Regions from separate parts of the Flintibacter porci genome, predicted to be linked through region 2. Evidence: predicted binding sites of a transcription regulator. Region 2 holds the regulator's gene; the other holds the start of a gene.
What was found. Region 2 encodes LexA, which represses DNA repair genes until DNA is damaged. Its sites were predicted from a motif close to CNAACANNTGTTNG; they were not measured.
Positions count from the first base shown of each region.

Region 1: a site for LexA is predicted at 3,570-3,583, ahead of ACEVJL_RS15515 (putative DNA modification/repair radical SAM protein). Genes of this name have one in related genera too.

Region 1 covers NZ_JBHEVB010000022.1:3,205-10,263, reverse strand. The annotation lists gene ACEVJL_RS15535 (glucosyltransferase domain-containing protein) at 1-62, shown strand, start outside; gene ACEVJL_RS15530 (glycosyltransferase family 2 protein) at 67-1,026, shown strand; gene ACEVJL_RS15525 (GtrA family protein) at 1,016-1,456, shown strand; gene ACEVJL_RS15520 (TIGR03915 family putative DNA repair protein) at 1,514-2,284, opposite strand; gene ACEVJL_RS15515 (putative DNA modification/repair radical SAM protein) at 2,281-3,552, opposite strand; gene ACEVJL_RS15510 (mechanosensitive ion channel family protein) at 3,684-4,505, opposite strand; gene ACEVJL_RS15505 (metal-dependent transcriptional regulator) at 4,581-4,955, opposite strand; gene ACEVJL_RS15500 (DMT family transporter) at 5,029-5,949, opposite strand; gene ACEVJL_RS15495 (DNA-3-methyladenine glycosylase) at 6,042-6,653, shown strand; gene ACEVJL_RS15490 (HAD family hydrolase) at 6,640-7,059, shown strand, end outside.
Region 2 covers NZ_JBHEVB010000001.1:214,608-221,666, reverse strand. The annotation lists gene ACEVJL_RS01025 (uridine kinase family protein) at 1-840, shown strand, start outside; gene ACEVJL_RS01020 (glycoside hydrolase family 13 protein) at 879-2,750, shown strand; gene ACEVJL_RS01015 (YlmH family RNA-binding protein) at 2,784-3,581, opposite strand; gene lexA (transcriptional repressor LexA) at 3,583-4,200, opposite strand; gene ACEVJL_RS01005 (MarR family winged helix-turn-helix transcriptional regulator) at 4,436-4,894, shown strand; gene ACEVJL_RS01000 (ABC transporter ATP-binding protein) at 4,926-6,665, shown strand; gene ACEVJL_RS00995 (ABC transporter ATP-binding protein) at 6,665-7,059, shown strand, end outside.

The DNA.
Region 1 (7,059 bases), on a different contig from region 2:
AGATCCAGGAGGAGTATACCCCCAAGAGCGACTACGAGATCGCCTATGAAAACAGGAGATGAACCCATGGATACACAGAACTCGCTGCGGGACGGACTGCTGACGGTAGTGCTCCCAGCCTACAATGAGCAGGACTCCGTTCCCCTGGCGGCAGATACCATCTGTCCTCTGCTGGAGAAAGAGGGAATCCGGCACGAGATTCTCTTTGTCAACGACGGCTCCCGGGACGGAACTTGGAAGGCGATCCAGGCCCAGACTGCCCGGCATCCTCAGGTGCGGGGAGTCTGTTTTTCCCGCAACTTTGGTAAAGAGGCTGCCATCTTTGCCGGTCTGGCCCAGGCCAAGGGCGAATGCGCGGTGGTGCTGGACTGCGACCTGCAGCATCCGCCGGAAAAAATTGTAGAGATGTACCGCCTGTGGCAGCAGGGCTACCAGGTGGTGGAAGGGGTCAAGGTGACCCGGGGCAAGGAGAGCCCTTTGCACACCCTGGCGGCCAAGACCTTCTACCACTTCATCAGCAGCGCCACCAAGATCGACATGTCCCGGGCATCTGACTTTAAGCTCCTGGACCGCCGGGCGGTGGATGTGCTGGTGGCCATGCGGGAGAAGAACGCTTTCTTCCGGGCTCTGTCCTCCTGGATCGGCTTTGAGACCACCCAGGTGGAGTTTGAGGTGCAGCCCCGGGCGGCGGGGGAGTCCAAGTGGTCTATCCGTTCCCTGGTGCGCTACGCCATCACCAACCTGGCCGCCTTCTCCACCGCGCCCCTGCAGATCGTCACCTTCCTGGGCGTACTGGTGTTTTTGTGCTCCCTGGTGCTGGGCGGCTGGTCCCTGTGGCAGAAAATCAGCGGACAGGCCCTGGAGGGCTTTACCACGGTCATTCTGCTCCTGCTGCTCATTGGAAGCATTCTGATGATCTGCCTGGGCATCATCGGCTATTACATCGCCAAGATCTACGAGGAGATCAAGGACCGGCCCCGGTTCATTATCTCTCAGGAGTGCGGAGGCAAGCAGGATGACCGATAAGCTGAAAAAGATCTTCGATCCCACCTTCTTCCGCTTTATCGTGGTGGGCGTCATCAACACCCTGGTAGGCTATGGGGTGATGTTCGGCCTGTACAATCTGGCCGGACTGCACACCTGGGGGGACGCAGGCTACTGGATCTCCTCGGCGGCTAACTACATTATCGGCAGCATCGTCAGCTTCTTCCTCAATAAGCACTTCACCTTCCGCAACCAGGAGAAGGGCGCGGGGGTGGTACTGCGGTTTGTGGTGAACATCTCGGTGTGCTGGCTGCTGGCCTACGGCCTGGCCAAGCCTGCCGTGGCCTGGATCCTCTCTGGCTGGGGACTGAGCGAGCAACTCCAGGGCAACCTGACTATGCTGGCTGGCTCGGGACTTTTTGTGATCCTCAATTACTTTGGCCAGCGCTTCTTCGCCTTCAAACAGCGCTAATAAAAAGAAACGAACAGCGGACCGATCAGATGGATTCTGATCGGTCCGCTGTTTTTCTCATTTTGCCAGGGATTCCTGTTCCGGCGGGGCAAATTCTGTCATGTCTCCCCAGTACCGCTTGGGCATATGAGTCATGCGGCACTTGGGATTGTAGCGCCCCTCAATGGAGATGGTGTGGTAAAAGCTGCGCCACATTTTTCGGTAGGCCAATTCCTCCTGGTCTGCCGGGCCTATTTCAAAGTCCTCCATAGGCAGGATGGCCCAACGGCCCGGAGTGTGGACCAGGGCCTCCTGGTGGGTCTTATCGTAGAGCAGGAACTGTTCCTGAGGCAGGCGGGAGCAGAAGTGGATGCGCAGCAGGGGCAGTACCCGGTTTTTGGGCGTGATGGTCCCCACCAGCACGCCTTCCAGCTGAGAGAAGCGGACAAAGCCGGTGAATAGATGGGCCTCGCTGCTGAGAGCCTGAACTGCCTTGTGGACCTGGTTTACCACCGGGTGGGTGAGGTCCCGGGTAAAGCCGGGCCCTCGCTTGTATCCCAGGCGGAGGAAGCGCCAAAGCCAAAGTTCCCGGTCGGGCAGGCAGGTAAGAAATCCACGCAGCAGCCAGTCCTTTCCCGTCTTTCCCAGCTTGGCCTCCAGAGAGCGGTACACCCGCTGGGCCTTGGCCCGGTCGGTTTCCACCGAGCGCTGGGCGTAGAAGGAGGCGCAGGCCTGATCGAAGGGAGTGAAGTCCGCCGGCTCCTCCCGGTGGGTGTAGGCCTCAAATACGCAGGTGAGAAAACCGGCCAGGGAGCCGTCGTAGAGATAGGAGACCTGAGTCCAGTTCATGACGCACCTCCCATGGAGAAGAGAGACAGCTGTTCCCATTCCGGTTGGGCCAGGTTGGAGGTCTCCAGAGCTACCAGATGGCGCAGCAGTCCATCCTGGCTGACCCGAAGCCCCCGCTCCATCCTGCCGGAACAGGTAATGAAATACTGGGCCCGCTTGAGCACCACCCCCAGCTGCTTGAGCCCCTGGAAGTTCAAAGGGCCGAAGCGCCGGGCGGCCAAAATCCGCCGGGCACTCTTGACTCCAATGCCCGGGACCCGCAGCAGGGTCTCGTAGTCCGCCCGGTTCACCTCCACCGGAAAGTGCTCCAGGTGGCGCAGTGCCCAGCCGCATTTGGGGTCTAGGCGGGGGTCCAGATAAGGCTGGTTTTCGTCCAGAATTTCTTCCGCCTGGAAGTGGTAAAACCGCAGCAGCCAGTCGGCCTGGTAGAGCCGGTGCTCCCGGAGCAGAGGTGGCTGGAACCCCTGGGGAGCGGGGAGCAGGGGGCTGTTGGATACGGGCATATAGGCGGAGTAGAAGACCCGCTTGAGGCGGTAGGTGCGGTAGAGCCCCTGGGTGAGGGCCAAAATCTGCCGGTCGCTCTCACCAGTGGCCCCCACGATCATCTGGGTGGACTGCCCCGCCGGGGCAAACCGGGGGGCGTGGCGGTATACCTTCAGCTCCTGTTTGGAGACCGTGATCCCGTCCCGGATCTGCCCCATAGGGGCCAGAATGGCCTGCTTCTTTTTGTCCGGAGCCAGCAGGGCCAGGCTTTGGGCGCTGGGCAGCTCGATGTTCACGCTCAGCCGGTCGGCCAGCAGTCCCAGCTGCTGGGTGAGCAGGGGATCAGCCCCGGGAATTGCCTTGGCGTGGATGTAGCCTCCGAAGCGGTACTCCTCCCGCAGCAGACGCAGACACTGGATCATTTGCTCGGTGGTGTAGTCCGGGTCCCGGAGGACGGCGGAGGAGAGAAAGAGACCCTCGATATAGTTGCGGCGGTAAAAGCCCATGGTGAGCTCACACAGCTCCCGGGGGGTGAAGGCGGCCCGGGGCAGGTCGTTGGAGCGGCGGTTGACGCAGTATTGACAGTCGTAGACGCACACGTTGGTCATCAGTACTTTTAACATGGAGATGCACCGCCCGTCAGCGGAGAAGGAGTGGCAGCAGCCGCACTGGGTGGTGCTGCCGATGGTTCCCGGTCGTCCCGAACGGTTGAGACCGCTGGAGGTGCAGGCGGCGTCATATTTGGCCGCGTCGGCCAAAATCTCCAGTTTTTGCAGCAGCTCCATACCCTTCACCTCGAAATAGAACATTTGTACTATTATTATAAAGCGGAGAAGAAGAAAGTCAAGGGGGAGTTTTTGGATGGAAAAAGCCCTGGCTGCCGGAAACGGCAGTCAGGGCTTTGCAGGAAAACAAGTTAAGGTTTCAGCAGATGGACGTTGAGATGGTTGTAGGTCATCTCGATGCCATGGCGCTCAAAGGCGGGACGCACGGCCTCCAGCAGGGGATAGTAAACGTTCCAGTAGTCCTCCGTGGTGGTCCAGACCCGCACCACATACTCAATGCAGCTGTCCTTATAGGCGTTGAGCCAGATGGCAGGGGCGGGATCGGAGAGAATTTGCGGGAACTGCTCTACCACTTCCCGCAGGGCAGTTTTTACGGTCTCAGTGGGGGCGTCATAGGAGGCGGAAAAGAGCAGCTCCATGCGGCGGCGGCCCAAATGGGTGTAGTTGATGACCTTGGCAGCGGAAACCTGGCTGTTGGGGATGTAGATCTCCTTATTTTCCGGGGTGACCAGCATGGAGTAGACCAGACCCACGGTGGATACGGTGCCGCCCACATTGTCGATTTCCACATAGTCACCTACGACGAAGGGCTTGGAGACCATGATGACGATGCCGCTGGCCAGATTGGACAGGGTGTTCTGAAGGGCCAGGGACACAGCCAGACCGGCCACGCTGAACACGGCAATGATGGAGGTGACGGGCACGTTCAAGGCGCTGAGGACCATCACGGCCAGGATAGACCACAGCAGCACCCGCACGGTAGAGCGGATATAACCCCGCACGGCGACGACCGCTTTGCTGCGGTTCAGTGCCCGGTCCACCAGCTTCATGAGGATCTTTACCACAATGATGCCGATGATGAGAGTCAGTGCACCCCGAAGGATGGTGGAGAGGGTCAGTGCCTGCCAGGAGACCCCGCCGGTTACCTGGGACAAAATGGAGTCAAGGGACATGAATATTCCTCCTTTGGATGGGTATTAAAAGGCAAGCGGCGGGACAAGCCCGAACGCGCGCCTGTAAGACGAATCTTATTCTGAAGTGTTTTGGCTGACGTGCCGCTTGAGGCACTCAAAGGTCTCGGGGCTGATGTCGTGCTCAATGCGGCAGGCATCCGCGGCGGCCGTCTCCGGGGAGACGCCCAAGTGGACCAGCCATTGGGTGAGGAAACGGTGGCGCTCATAGACCCGCTGGGCGTTGGCCTCGCCCTCCTCCGTCAGTTCCAGATGGCCGTCCTTTTCCATGGTGATGTAACCGTTGGTTTTCAGAATGGACACGGCGCGGCTGACAGAGGGCTTGGAATAACCCAGGTATTGGGCTACGTCGATGGAGCGGACGATGCCCTTCTCCTGGCGCAGCACCAGAATGGCCTCCAGGTAGTCCTCACCGGACTCGTGCAGTACCATAGTCGGGCCTCCTTTACGTGAAGTTTTAAGAATCAGTAAACAATATTATACCATAATCTCACAATTGATTCAACTAAAAGCTGTCTGCGGTCTGTTCCTTGGAGGGACTGCGCTTAGAGCGAAGGAAGGAGAACTTGGTCTCCGAGCCAATGACCGCCACAAAAATCAGTGCAAAGCCGGCCAGCAGACGGGGAGTGACCGGGTCGCCGTAGAACAGCACCGAGAACAGTACGCCGAATACCGACTCCAGGGATAAAATCACCGAGGCGGAGGAGGGGTCAGAGCCTACCTGTCCCACATTCTGGAACAGCAGAGCCACCGTGGTGCACACCACACACAGATAAAGCAGAGGCAGCAGTACCTGCGCCTGAGAGAAGATGGCAGCAGGGAAGGGCTGGAAGAGGGCGGCGCTGATCAGAGACAGGATTGCCGTACCTGCAAACTGGAAGACAGTAATGAGGTAAACGTCTTTGCCGGGGGAGAGCTTGTTTACCGCTACAATGTGCAGGGCGTAAAACAGAGCGCTGACCAGGGTGAGCAGATCCCCTATCGTAATGGTGAGATCGCCGTTGAGGGATACCAGGCCAACTCCGGCAACACACAGCACAGCGGCCAGAATGTTATAGCGGTCGGGGCGCTGCTTGGCCAGCCACCAGTAGAGGAAGGGGACCAGTACGCAGTAGACCGAAGTAAGAAAGGCGTTTTTCGAAGGCGTGGTGTATACCAGACCAAAGGTCTGGGCGCTGTAAGCCAGATAGAGGAAAGCACCCAGAATTCCGCCGCGCCAGATATAGTCCTTTTTAAAAACAGTCCCCCACTTCTTCCAGCAGAACAGTCCCAGCAGAATGGCTCCCGTGCCGAAGCGGAAAGTGAGCAGCCAGAACACCGGGGTAGCATCCAGCGTATTTTTCATAATGAAGAAGGAGGTGCCCCAGATAAAGGCGGCCAAAAACAGCATGGGTTTGGCCAGCTTGCGGGAGAGGTTGGATTTCATTGCATTTCACTCCTGTACGAAGTTGCATTTTTACGGGAAACATGGTAGGATACCGTTGCTTTGAACGTATTTCTCTCTTGGAGGTGAGATAGGTGGAGATCCTGCCAAAGTCCTTTTATGACCGGGATACCGTGGAGGTGGCCCGGGACCTTTTGGGCAAATATCTGGTGCGGGAGTATGAGGACAAAACGCTGATATGCCGCATCATGGAGACAGAAGCCTATGTGGGGCGGATGGACAAGGCCTGCCACGCCTACGGGTATAAGCGTACGCCCCGCACCCAGACCCTGTTTGCGCCGCCGGGCACCGCCTACATCTATCTCATCTATGGAATGTATCACTGCCTCAATTTGGTGACCGAACCGGAGGGGGAACCCTGCGCAGTATTGCTGCGAGGGGCGATTCCCGTCCAAAACAGGGATATTATAGCAGACAATCGCTTTGGCCGCAAGGAAAATGAGCTTACCAGGTATCAAACCCGCCATTTTTTGGACGGCCCTGGAAAGTTGTGTAAGGGACTGGCTCTCACCCGGGAGGAAAACGGTCTGGACCTGACCGTTCCACCCCTCTACGTGTGCGACGGACCAGCCCCCGACCCGGCTAAGATCCATGTGGGCCCCCGGGTGGGGATCGACTATGCGGAGGAAGCGGTGGACTTTCCCTGGCGGTTCTGGGCGGAGGAGGATGGATATGCTGTTTTTTGATCTGGACGGCACCCTGCTGGACTCCAACGGGGTGTGGCTGGACATCGATGTGGAATTTTTAGGGCGGCAGGGGATCTCCCCGGTACCGGCCGACTATACCGACTATGTGGCCCACCACAGTGCACCGGACGCCGCCCGCTACACGAAAGAGCGCTTTGGGCTGCCCCATAGTCCGCAGGAGATTTTAGACGCCTGGATGGAACTGGCCCGGGAGGCCTACGCCCACACTCTGCCCCTGAAGCCGGGAGCAAAAGAGTTTTTACTGCGCTGCCACCAGGCGGGGGAGCGGATGGCGGTGCTCACCTCCTGCATGCCGCCTCTGTGTCGGGCGGCGCTGGAACGCCACGGTCTGCTGCCGCTTCTGGAGCGGGTCATTACTACCAAGGAACTGGGCCTGGAAAAGCGC
Region 2 (7,059 bases):
CTGGCGGCGGATAAGATCCTGTCCAACATCGAGCGCAGCCCCATTGTGCTGCTCTCCGGCCCTTCCGGCTCGGGCAAGACCACCACCGCCATGAAGATCGCGGAGGAGCTGCAGCGGCGGGGAGTCAACACCCACGCCGTGGCGATGGATAACTACTTTACCACCATCAACCCCCGCACCGCGCCCCGCACCCCCGAGGGGGACATCGACTATGAATCCCCCCAGTGCCTGGACATGGAGCTGCTCTCCCGCCACTTTACCGCCCTGTCCAACGGGGAGGAGATCATGATCCCCAAGTATGAGTTCGTCCGCCAGATGCGCAACGACAGCCGGGGCACGCCCCTGAAGCTGGGCAAAAATGAGATCGCCATCTTCGAGGGCATCCACGCCCTCAACGACCAGATCGCCGGACGCCATCCCCAGGCCACCAAGCTGTACATTTCCGCCCGCTCCAATGTGAACGAGGGATCTGTGCTGCGCTTTAAGGGTACCTGGATGCGCCTGACCCGCCGGGCGGTGCGTGATTACAACTTCCGGGGCACCGATGTGGAGGATACCCTGGACATGTGGGCCAATGTGCGCCGGGGCGAGAAGCTGTATATCTCCCCCTTTAAAAACAAGGCGGACATCATCTTCGACTCCTCTCTGCCCTACGAGGTGTCGGTGATGAAGAATTATGCGCTGCCTCTGCTGCGGGCCGTGCCGGAGGAGAACGACCGCCGCAGTGAGCTGCTGGAGCTCATTGACGCCTTCCGCTACTTCCAGCCCATCGACCCCGAGCTGGTGGCCAAAGACTCCCTGCTGCGGGAGTTTATCGGCGGAGGGAGCTACTCCTACTAAGCATTTTCCCTATCCCAAGTTTGTTTGGAGGTCCAAATATGCCAGACCGTTCCGTATACAATTCCAGAGATCCCCGCTGCAAAACCCCGTACGGCGCCGTTCCCTCGGGCACCAAGGTGCAGCTCACCCTGCGCCCCCTGCGCGCGGAAGGGTTTTCACGGGCGACCATGTCCGCCCGCTTTGAGTTCCGGGACGACGCCACCGTCACCTTGAATATGCCCTGGTCGGGGCTAGACGGAGCCCGGGATCTGTTTACCTGTACCCTGGACACCGGGGACTATGTGGGACTGGTCTGGTACTCCTTTGGTCTGGAGCGGCTGGACGGAAAGGGGCGGAAGATGTTCGGTCCCTACCAGCTCACCGTCTACGACGGGGGAGAGGTGGTGCCCGAGTGGTTTGGCGAGGGGACGACCTACCAGATCTTCCCCGACCGCTTCCGCCGCACCCGGGTGCCCGATCCCCAGGGGATGGTGGGAGGACGGTGGGTCCACACCGCCTGGCAGGAGGAGCCGGAGTTCCGCCCGGACAAAAACGGAGAGATCCGCAACCGGGACTTTTTCGGCGGCGACCTGAAGGGCGTCATGGAGAAGCTGGACTATCTCCGGGGCCTGGGGGTGGAGACCCTGTACTTCTGCCCCATCTTCGAGGCGGCGGAGAACCACCGCTACGGTACTGCCGATTACAGCAGCATTGACCCCATGCTGGGTACCGAGGAGGACTTTACCCAGCTGTGCCAGATGGCCCACCAGCGGGGCATGCGGGTGATGCTGGACGGCGTGTTCAACCACACCGGCTATGTCAGCCGCTACTTTAACGGTGACGGCTTCTATCCCACCCCCGGAGCCTGCCAGAGTGAGGATTCCCCCTACCGCTCCTGGTTTAATTTTATTCACTGGCCGGACCAGTATGAGAGCTGGTGGGGCATCTATTCCCTTCCCGCAGTGAACGAGCACGACCCCTCCTACCGGGAGTTTATCTTCGGCGGGAAAGACAGCGTGGTGCGCCGGTGGCTGCGGGCGGGCGCGGACGGCTGGCGGCTGGACGTGGCCGACGAGCTGCCCGACGACTTTGTCCGGGGCATCCACGAGGCCGCCCGGGCGGAGAAGCCCGACGCGGTGATCATCGGCGAGGTGTGGGAGGACGGCTCCACCAAGGTGGCCTACGGCGTGCGCCGGCGGCACATCATGGGCCGGCACTGCGACGGCCTGATGAACTACCCCTTCCGCAACGCGGTGCTGTCCTATTTAAAGGGCGGCGACGCGGCGGACTTTGTCAACGCCATGGAGACGCTGCGGGAAAACTACCCCCGCTTTGCCTACTACTCCGCCATGAACTCTCTGGGCACCCACGACACGGCCCGCATCCTCACCCTGCTGGGGGCAGAGGAGGGCTGTGAGCACCAGAGCAAGGAGTGGCGCTCCAACTACCGTCTGGGACCTGACCAGCGCCGCCGGGCCAAGGAGCTGCTGAAGCTGGGCGCGGCCCTGATGTTTGCCTTCCCCGGCTCCCCCACCGTGTACTACGGCGACGAGGCGGGCATGGAGGGCTTTGAGGACCCCTTCAACCGCCGCACCTTCCCCTGGGGAAGGGAGGACTCGGAGCTGATGGGCTGGTTCTCCCGCCTGGGCCACATGCGCAAGCAGAGCCCTGCCCTGCGCCAGGGAGATATCCACTACCGGGTGGGCAAGGGGCCGGTGCTGGCCTTCACCCGCACCCAGGGAGAGGAGACCATCCTGGCCGCCTTCAACACCGGTAGCGAGGAGGCCACCCTGCGCCTGCGGGAACACGAGGGCGTGCAGCTGCTGCTGGGCTCCGCCCGGTTCCACATCGGCCCCGAGGGACATCTGCTCACCTTGCAGCCCCGTACCGGCAGCCTGCTGCAGATCGTACCCATGGAGGAAGAAGAATAAAAAAATCCTGCTGTCTTAGACAGCAGGATTTTTTTATATATATCGCTCTAAAATCAGCATGATCCGGCCCTTTTTGGACTGGCCCAGCACTTCTTTGACCACGCACTTGCCCAGTCCCCGGCAGGAGAGCACGTCCCCCTGCTCTACGGTGCGGTCGCTTTTCATACACTCCCGGTGGTTTACCGATACCCGCCCGGCGCTCACCAGCTGAGCAGCCTTGGAACGGGAGGTGGAAAACCCGGAAGCCAGCACCGCGTCCAGCCGCAGGGCGGCCACCGTGTCCCGGATGGTCTTCACCTGGGGCGGCTTGGGGGTGAGCTCCGAGAGGGAAATCTCCCGCAGCTTGGCCTTCCACCGCCCGGCGGACTCCCACTGGCTCAAAAGGATGGGTAGGGCGTCCCGCAGGGCCAGGACCTGGCAGCGGTTTCCCTCCACCAAGATGTCCCCCAACTTCTCCCGGGTGATGCCAAGGCCCATGAGGGAGCCCAGAATGTCCCGGTGGGACAGCTCTGCCCCGTTGGGAAAGGTGGCCTCCAAAGCGGCCAGAGGTCCCTCCGGGTCGGCGATGGCGTCCTCTTCCTCCTGCCAGTCGGGGAGAAAGAGACACACGGTGCGCTCAGCATCGGGGTAGCCGCCGAAAAACACGTGCCGGGGGTGCCCCCAGGCGGAAAGTAAATCGGTCACGGACGCCCGCTCTCCCGGGGAGAGAAAGGGAGTATGGGCGGGGATGCCCCGGTTTTGGGACAGCTCCAGCTTGTCCAGTACCCGGGAGAGAAGTACCCGCTCCTCGCCGCTGCGGGCGCAGCGGTCCAACAGTTCGGTCTTGTTCATCTCAGTAGCGCCGCACCACCGCTACTACCTGGCCCAGGATCTGGGCCTTGGTGCCGTCGATGGGCTGATAGTCGTCGTTGGCCGGCATGAGCCACACCTTGCCGTCCCGGCGGCGCAGGGTTTTCACCGTAGCCTCGTCCTCGAAGAGGGCCACCACGATCTGGCCCGACTGGGCCTCGCTCTGCCGGTGGACCACCACCAGGTCGCCGGGGAGAATGCCCGCCCCCAGCATGGACTCGCCCCGCACCCGCAGGGCAAAGTGCTCACCGGACAGACCCTCGGTATCAAAGGTGAGGTAGTCCTCGATGCACTCCTCGGCCAGGATGGGGGAGCCGGCGGCCACGTTGCCCACCACGGGGATCTGGTTGGCGTGGGGATCGGTCTCCTCCGCCACCGGGCGGGGGGACACGCCGGGCAGGGAGATGGCCCGGGTCTTGCCCTCGGCCTTGACGATGACCCCCGCCTCCTCCAGCCCCTTGAGGTGGAAGTGGACCGTGGAGGGGGACTTGAGGCCCACAGCGGCGCCGATCTCCCGCACCGAGGGGGGATAGCCGTGCTCTGCCGTGAAATCCAAGATATAATCGTAAATTTTTTGCTGTTTCGGGGTCAGCGTTTTCATAGCCAAGCTCCTTCCCGGACACACTGGGCGGCGTGGTTTTATTTTGCAAATATTGTACCATATCCCCCTTTGGAAGTCAAACGGATGTTCCAAATAAATGCAATTTGCGGCATTTGTGAACAAATTTTGAATCTGCCTGCTCCCGCTTTGACATTTTCGTCCTCAGTGCTAAAATGTTCAACATGTTAATGATTAAGCTGTTAACGAAAAACGTCGAAGGAAGGGAGGAAACTGCGTGGCAAACCTTGGCATTGATCTGGGGGTGCTGGAGCATAAACTGCACCAGGCCCACCGCAATGCGGTGCAGGCGGAGCTGAATGCTGCCGGCTTGCAGGAGGTAGGTCACCCGCTGCTGTTGTGCATTTTGCGCAGTGCGGGAGACCGCTGCCCGGACGGACAGGTCCAGGCCCAGCGGGAGCTGTCCACTCTGCTGGATATTTCTCCCGCGTCGGTAGCCACCTCGCTGAAATCCCTGGAGAAAAAGGGATATATCCACCGGGAACCTGAGCCCGGCGACGCCCGGCGCAACCGGGTGAAGCTGACTGACAAGGGCCAGAAAGCGGTGGATGACTGCTTTGCCTGCCTGCAGCGGGTGAACCGGCGGATGTACGCCGGCTTTACCACCCAGGAGCAGACCCAGCTGCACGGCTTTTATCTCCGTGCACTGGAGAACCTGCGTCTGGACCAACCATGACCCCTTGTAGGGAAAGAAAGGAAGATCGGACTTGCTTCAACTGTTTTTGACCCACCTCCAGGGCTACAAGCGGCAGGCCGTCAAGGCCCCCATCCTGATCGTTCTGGAGGTCATCTGCGAGCTGCTGCTCCCCCTGGTGATGTCGGAGATCGTGGACACCGCCATCCCCACCGGCGATGTGGGCTACATCTTTAAAATGGGCCTGGTGATGCTGGCTCTGGCGGGTGTAGCCATGTTCTGCGGTGTATTTGCCTCCAAATATGCCGCCTTTGCCAGCCAGGGGTTCGGTGCAAACCTGCGCCAGTGCCTCTTTGACAAGGTGCAGGAGTTCTCCTTTGCCGACATCGACCGCTTCTCCTCCGCCTCCCTCATCACCCGTATGACCAACGACGTCAACGCCATGACCATGATGCTGGCCATGGGCCTTCGGATGCTGGTGCGTGCCCCGGTGATGCTGGTGGCCGCTTTGTGTATCAGCTTTACCCTCAACGCCAAGCTGGCGCTGGTACTGGTGGTGGTCATCCCTCTGATGCTTATTGCGGTGGGTGGACTGATGTTTATCTGTACCCGCCTGTTTGAGACCATGCAGAAGAAGATCGACAACCTGAACAACACCCTCCAGGAGAACCTGGTGGCCATCCGGGTGGTCAAGATCTTCGTGCGGGCCGACTACGAGCGGAAAAAATTCAAAAAGTCCAACGATGAGCTGATGGACGCCGCCCTGGCCGTTGGCCTGCGCATCATCGCTATCCTGCCCATCATGATGCTGGCCATGAACGGCGCCACCGTAGCGGTGCTGTACTTCGGCGGCCGGATGGTTATGAACGCCACCTTTGATCTGGGCCAGCTGCAGGCCTTCATCAACTACATCGTCCAGATCCTCATGAGCGTGATGATGGTGGCCATGTCCCTGCTGCAGCTCTCCCGTGCCCAGGCCTGTGCCCACCGTATTAACGAGGTTTTGAGCACTGAGCCCTCCGTGGAGGATAAGCCCGAGGCCGAAAAGCAGGTCCTGCCCGCCCCCAAGGGCGAGGTGGAGTTCCGGGATGTGTCCTTCAAGTATGTGGCCACCGGCACCGGCGACGATGTGCTCTCCCACATCAGCTTTGACGTAAAGCCCGGCCAGTTTGTGGCCATCGTGGGCGGCACCGGCACCGGAAAGTCCTCTCTCGTGAACCTCATTCCCCGCTTCTACGACGTCACAGGCGGCGCGGTGCTGCTGGACGGTGTGGACGTGCGGGACTACCCCCTGGAGGAGCTGCGCAGCCGCATCGGCATGGTGCTCCAGACCAACGTGCTGTTCACCGGCACCATTCGGGAGAACCTGAAGTGGGGCAAGGAGGACGCCACCGAGGAGGAGATCATCCAGGCGGCCAAGGACGCCCAGGCCTACGACTTCATCATGGCGCTGCCCGACGGCTTTGACACCATGCTCACCCAGGGCGGCACCAACGTCTCCGGCGGCCAGAAGCAGCGGCTGTGCATCGCCCGGGCCATGCTCCGCAAGCCCGTGGTGCTCATCCTGGACGACTCTACCTCCGCCGTGGACTCCGCCACCGAGGCGGCCATCCGGGAGTCCTTCGCCAAGAACCTGAAGGACACCACCGTCATCATCATTGCCCAGCGGATCTCCTCGGTGCAGTACGCCGACGAGATCCTCATCCTGGAGGATGACCACATCGCCGCCCACGGCACCCATGACGAGCTGCTCAAGAGCAGCCCCATTTATCAGGAAATCTATCAATCTCAGCAGGAAGGGGTGGGTGAATAATGCCGGGACCCAATCATGCCCCCAAAGGGGGATATCAGAAGCCCAAGAACATGGGCAAAACCATTGGCCGTCTGCTGGGTTACCTCACCCGCAGCAAGCTGCCCCTGCTGGCGGTGGTGGGCTGCCTGTTGGTGTCGGTATGCACCAACCTGGGCGGCTCCTATATGATGCGGGGCATCATCAACGATTTTATCTGGTCGGGCTGTACCGACTTTGCCGGACTGGCCCAGTCCATCGCGGTGCTGGTGGGGATTTACCTGCTTGGCGGCTTGGCCACCTATGGCCAGGCCGCAGTCATGGTTCGTCTGGCCCAGCGGGGCGTCAACCGCCTGCGTAAGGACCTGTTTGATAAGCTCCAGGATCTGCCCCTGAGCTACTTTGACCAGCACCCCCA